2 regions of the Pelagibius sp. CAU 1746 genome follow, and region 2 is predicted to be linked to the other one. Evidence: predicted binding sites of a transcription regulator. Region 2 holds the regulator's gene; the other holds the start of a gene.

Region 1 (3,088 bases), 1.8 Mb from region 2:
AAGAAGACCATCAGCAGCACCGTCTGGATGGGCTCGGTGTAGTGGATCATGGCGCGCCGGCTGGTCGAATTGCCGATCACCAGGCCGGCCAGGAAGGCGCCGTAGGAGGCGGAGAGGCCCAGCAGGCCGGAGAGCGCCGCGGCGCCGAAGCAGAAGCCGAGGCCGGCCAGCGGCAGCAGTTCGCGGTTGCGCCCGATCTCGCGGGCGAAGGGCAGGCGCACCCGCTTGCGCTTGCCCAGGTAGGCGATCATCAGGCCCAGGAAGACGACGGACAGCAGGATCTTGACGATGGCCAGGGTGCCGATGCCGCCGTCGCCGCGGAAGGCGCCGATAATCAGGATCATGGGGATCACCGCCAGATCCTGGGCGATGAGGATGCCGATGGTGACGTTGCCGACGCGGGTGCGCTTCTCGCCGATCTCGTCCAGCATCTTGATGGCCACGGCGGTCGACGACAGCGCCACCACGAAGCCGACCACCACGGTCAGCGCCAGCGGCCAGTCGAGCAGCAGGCCCAGCAGGTACATGCCCAAGAAGGCGACGGCGATCTGGAAGGCGGTGGTCAGCACCGCCACCTTCCACACCGCGCGGAAGTCGCGCAGGTTCAGCTCCATGCCGATGAAGAACAGCAGCATGAGCACGCCCAGCTCGGCCAGAAGCTGCACCTGCTCGCGGCTCTGCACGAAACCGAAGCCCGAGGGCCCGAGGACCGCGCCGGCCAGGATGTAGCCCAGCAGGATGGGTTGGCGGAAATAACGCATCACCAAGCCGCAGCCGAGCGCGCCGACGACGACGATGGCCAGTTCGGTAATGCTGCTTGTGTGCCCTTCCATGTGCCGAAACCTAGCACAAAGAAGCAGTTAAGTGATTAACGCGGCGGTGGTGGGTGGCGACCGGCCGGCTTGCGACCCCACCCCCACCCTAGCCCTCCCCCATCAAAGGGGGAGGGGATGTATTGCCGAGGCCCCTCTTCTTGTCCCTCCCCCCTTGATGGGGGGAGGTTAGGAGGGGGGTGGAACGCCGTGTTCGGGGACAGGGACTAAAGCAGCGACATTTGCCTTTCGTCAGCCCTCGGCGCCTCGAACTGGGAGGTGTCCAGGCGCGCCCCGCCGCGGTTGAGGCCCAGCCGCCGCTCGGCCTGCTTGAAGCGCTTGGCGAGCAGTTCGGCGTAGACCCCGCTGCCGCGCTGGCGCAGGCCGAACTCGGACTGATTGAGGCCGCCCTCGCGGGTGTCCCGCACCAGATTCAGCACCTTGGCCTTGCGCTCGGGAAAATGCGCCTCCAGCCATTCGGCGAAGAGGTTCTTGATCTCCAGCGGCAGGCGCAGCAGCACGTAGCCGCCGTGGCGGGCGCCGGCGCGCACCGCGGCGTCCAGCAGGGACTCCAGTTCCATGTCGTTGATCGCCGGGATCATCGGCGCCGTCATCACCCCGGCCGGCACGCCGGCGGCATTCAGGGTGCGCAGCGCCTCCAGGCGGCGCTCCGGCGTCGGCGCGCGCGGCTCCATGACGCGGGAGAGCCGGCGGTCCAGTGTGGTGAGGGAAACCATCACCCGCACCAGCCCCTCGCGGGCCATGGGCGCCAGGATGTCCAGGTCGCGCAGCACCAGGTTGGACTTGGTGACGATGGTGAAGGGGTGCCGGGTCTCGCGCAGCACCTCCAGGATGGCGCGGGTGATCTTCAGGCGCCGCTCGATGGGCTGGTAGGGGTCGGTGTTGGTGCCCAGCGCGATGGGCTCCGGCTTGTAGCCCTTGCGCGCCAGTTCCTTCCTCAGGAGGGCCGCAGCCTCCGGCTTGGCCAGCAGCTTGGTCTCGAAGTCCAGACCGGGGGAATAGCCCAGCCAAGCGTGGCTCGGCCGGGCAAAGCAGTAGATGCAGCCGTGCTCGCAGCCCCGATAGGGATTGATCGAGCGGTCGAAGGGGACATCGGGTGAGCTGTTCCGGGTGATGATGGTGCGGCTGGCGTCCCAGGTGACCTCGGTGGGCGGGCCCGGCGGCTCGGCCAGGTTGTCGGGGGAGCCCATTGCATCGGGAGAAAAGGTCTCCGGGGCCGCGCCCCAGCCGTCGTCGATGGCGACCCGGGTGAAGGGCTCGTAGCGGCCGCTGGCGTTGCTGACGGCGCCACGGCCCTTCTTCGGTCGCTGGGGGATCAGATCAACCATGGGATTGAAGTTAGCGCTAAAAAGTGAATAAAACAAGAACAAAACAGGAAAATAGAGTTTCAGGAGCGGCGGAATCCCTGGCGCGACTCGGCGGGACTCGAACCGCAGGATCCAGTCCACCCCGGTCCTACTTCAACTTGTGATGGCATATCGGAGCGCCCCTATATCTTGATTCGTCGACGGGCATGGGGCGGCCCGCTCCGGGGGGCGATTACGACTCCCGGCTGTAGAACATCGCCGGAAACGAGAACAAACGTTCTCTTCGCCACCACGCCTGGCGGGGCCAAGCGCAGGCGCGGCGGTCAGGCGGAAAGGCTCACGAGGGCAAAAGGGCTCACGAGGGCAAAAGGGGTCAGGGGGGAGAAAGGCCTCACAGGAAGGTGGCGATCTCTTCCAGCGGCTTCTTGTCCTTGGCGTGGCGGGGCACGGTGGCGTCGGCCGCGGCGTGGCCGGCGACCAGGATCATGTAGGGCTTCTCGTTCTCCGGGCGCCCGCAGGTCTCGTTGAGGAAGCGCATGGGATTGGGCGTGTGGGTCAGGGTGGCCAGCCCCGCGCGGTGCAGGGCGGTGATCAGCATTCCGGTGGCGATGCCCACGGATTCGCCGATGTAGTAGTTCTTGCCGATCTTGTGCTGGGCGTCGACGCGATAGCGCTCGGCGAAGACGACGATCAGCCAGGGCGCCGTCTCCAGGAAAGGCTTGTCGGAGTCGGTTCCCAGGGGGGCCAGGTCGCGCAGCCACTCCTGGCCCGCCTTGCCGGCGTAGAAGGCCTTCTCTTCAGCCTCCGCCGCCGCGCGGATGCGCTTCTTCAGGGCCGGGTCGGCGACGGCGACGAAGTGCCAGGGCTGGTGATTGGCGCCGCTGGGCGCGGTGCCGGCGGTGCGCAGGCAGTCCTCGATGACCGCGCGCGGCACCGGCTGGTCGGAGA
Region 2 (3,088 bases):
TCATCGCCGCCTACGAAGCCTGGGAGGGACGCCGCTCGCGCCGTCGCGCGGCACGGGGGCCGGGTGTAAAGCTGATCGCCTACTTCGCCGGCGTCGCCGCGACTTCGGTCATCGCCATCCTCGCCACCGGTCCCTTCGCCGCCTTTCACTTCCAGCGCCTGGCGCTCTACGGCCTCCTCGCGAACCTGGTGGCGGTGCCGCTGACCGCCTTCTGGATCATGCCATGGGCCGTGCTGGCCCTGCTGCTCATGCCGTTCGGCGGCGAAGCGTTGGGCCTCGTGCCCATGAGCTGGGGCATCCAACTGCTGCTCGGCCTGGCCGGGACGGTCGCGGCCTGGCCGGCGGCCAGCCTGCAGGTCCCGCCCATGCCCGACTGGGGCTTGGGGCTGGCGGTCTTGGGCGGCTTATGGCTCTGCCTCTGGCAGCGGCCGTGGCGGTGCTTGGGGTTGGCGCTGGTCCTCGCCGGGGCGCTCTCTCCGCTGAGCTTCGAGCCGCCGAGCCTGCTGGTCAGCGGCGATGGCCGGCAAGCGGGCCTGCGCGACCCGGAAGGAACCCTCTGGGTCGCCTGGCCGCGCGGCAGCCGCTTCGTGCTCGACAGTTGGGCGCGGCAGTCCTTCGCGACCCAGACCCTCGCCTGGCCGGGCCTCGGGGAAGGGACCGCTGCCGGGTTGAACTGCGATCCCCTCGGCTGCCTCTACCGCGAAAAGGGCTCGACCCTGGCGGTGCTGCGCGACCCGCGCGGCGCGGCCGACGACTGCCGCCTGGCCGAGGTCCTGGTCAGCCTGGAGCCGCTGCGACGCCAGCCCTGCCGCGGGCCGCTGGTGGTCATCGATCGCTTCGATCTCTGGCGCCAGGGCGCTCAGGCGGTGTGGCTGGGACCGGGAGGCCCCGTCGTCAGGACCGTGGCCGGACAGCAGGGCGCACGGCCCTGGTCGCCCTATCCGGCGCGCAACACCTGGCGGAAGAGATAGGCGCAGAAGAGATCGGCGGGAGTCCTAGTAGCGCCTTAGCAAGCCGACGAGACGGCCCTGGATGGCGACGCGCTCGGGCGGAAAGATCCGGGTTTCGTAGTTCTTGTTGGCCGGCTCCAGGGCGATAGCGCCGCCCTTGCGGCGCAGCCGCTTCAAGGTGGCCTCTTCGTTGTCGACCAGAGCCACCACGATGGTGCCGTTCTCGGCACTCTCGCAGCGCTCGATGATCACCGTGTCGCCGTCCAGGATGCCCGCGTCGACCATCGAATCGCCGTCGACCTCCAGGGCGTAGTGCTCACCGCTGCCCATGATGGAGGAGGGCACGTCGACGTAGTTCGAATAGTCGCGCAAGGCCTCGATCGGCGTGCCGGCGGCGATCCGGCCGTAGAGCGGCAATTGGATCGCGTCGCTGTCGTTGGCGGCCTGGGCGCCGGGGATCGACGAGGAGAACCCGCCCCGGATGACCTTGGGGGCGAAGCCGCCGCGGGCGTCGCCGCCCTGGGGCGCCGATTCCGCCGCCGCTTCCTCGGCCTCGCCGGCCATGTCATTGGGCAATCGCAGCACCTCCACGGCCCGGGCCCGGTGCGGCAGGCGGCGGATGAAGCCGCGCTCCTCCAGGCCGGTGATCAGCCGGTGGATGCCCGACTTCGACTTCAGGGCCAAGGCATCCTTCATTTCGTCGAAGGACGGCGAGACCCCGTGCTTCTGCAAGTGGCGGTGGATGAAGAGCAGGAGTTCGTGCTGCTTTTTGGTGAGCATGGATCGATACACCCCAGGGTGTCGTCATTCGTCTTCGAAGCGACACAAAATATGGAACAAAACAAAAACCTGGGCACATGTTCTAGTTTAGTTCTCATATGAGGTCAAGGGCTATGTCAGGAATCGGTCAGGTGCCGCCATCCGCCCCTGCGGCGAGCGGCGGCCTGACGGAAACGCCAGCGCCTAAAGACCGGGAACCATATCCGGAAAGGACAGCACCTCGACCAGGTCGCCCTTGGCAGCGGCGGGGGCGTGGGGCGCCCGGACGATGAGACCGTCCGCGGCCGCCAGCAGCGCCAGCATGGAGGAGTCCTGGCGCCCGTAGGGCGTCACCGTCCGCCGTCCGTCGCCATTCTCGGCGACGGTGGCGCGCAGATAGTCCTGGCGCCGGTCGTTGGGTCCGAGATCGGCGCCCAGCACCATCTGCTGCAGCGGATGGGGCGGTAGATCAAGGCCCAGCAGGGCGTTCAGCGCGGGGCGCGCGTAGAGCAGGGAGCAGACCACGGCGGAGACCGGGTTGCCCGGCAGGCCGATCATCGGCGTCCCGCCCAGTTGGCCGAATATCAGCGGCTTGCCCGGGCGCATGGCGATCTTCCAGAAATCGATTTCCAGGCCCCGCTCGCCCAGCACCTTCTGCACCAGGTCGTGCTCGCCCACCGAGGCGCCGCCCGTGGTGAGCAGCAGGTCGGCGCCCTTGGCGCCGGCCGCGAGCGCCGCCAACTGCTCTTCCTTGTCCGGCGCGATGCCGAGCTGCACCGGCTCGCCGCCGCAGGCGCGCACGAAGGCCGCCAAGGCAAGACCGTTGGAGCTGACGATCTGGCTGGAGCCCAGCGGCTCGCCGGGCATCACCACTTCGTCGCCGGTGGCAAGGATGGCGACACGCGGGCGCCGGCGGACCTGAACCCAGGGGTGGTTCATGGCGGCGATGAGGCCGACGTCGCGGACGCCGAGCAAACGTCCGGCGCGCGGTCCCGGATCGCCTTCGGCGAAGTCGAGGCCGGCGGGCCGCACGTAGTTGCCGGGCTTGCAGGATTCCTTGACCGTGACCCAACGCTCGCCATCTGGGCCGTCGCCGGCCTCGGTGTCTTCCTGGATGACGATGGAATCGGCGCCCGCGGGCAGGGGCGCGCCGGTGAAGATGCGCACGGCTTCGCCGGCGCTCATCTCGCCCTCGAAGAGCCCGCCGGCCGGAACCGCGCCGATGACCTTCAGCGTCGCCGGTACCCTGGCGACATCGGCGGCGCGCACCGCGTAGCCGTCCATGGCGGAGACCGCGTGCGGCGGCTGGGTCACCCGCGCGCGCACCTCGGCGGCCAGCACCCGGCCGAAGGCTTCCGCGATGCTCACCGTCTCGGCGG

Evidence for each region. Region 2 encodes LexA, which represses DNA repair genes until DNA is damaged. Its sites were predicted from a motif close to ATGTTCTANTTTGGTTC; they were not measured.
Region 1: AAFN88_RS06170 (PA0069 family radical SAM protein) is a predicted target of LexA. The motif match lies at 2,187-2,203, and genes of this name have one in related genera.

What each region holds. Positions count from the first base shown of each region.
Region 1 covers NZ_JBDOQT010000001.1:1,286,530-1,289,617, forward strand. The annotation lists gene AAFN88_RS06165 (cation:proton antiporter) at 1-833, opposite strand, end outside; gene AAFN88_RS06170 (PA0069 family radical SAM protein) at 1,040-2,161, opposite strand; gene AAFN88_RS06175 (nitroreductase family protein) at 2,532-3,088, opposite strand, start outside.
Region 2 covers NZ_JBDOQT010000001.1:3,046,939-3,050,026, forward strand. The annotation lists gene AAFN88_RS14525 (ComEC/Rec2 family competence protein) at 1-971, shown strand, start outside; gene lexA (transcriptional repressor LexA) at 996-1,730, opposite strand; gene glp (gephyrin-like molybdotransferase Glp) at 1,914-3,088, opposite strand, start outside.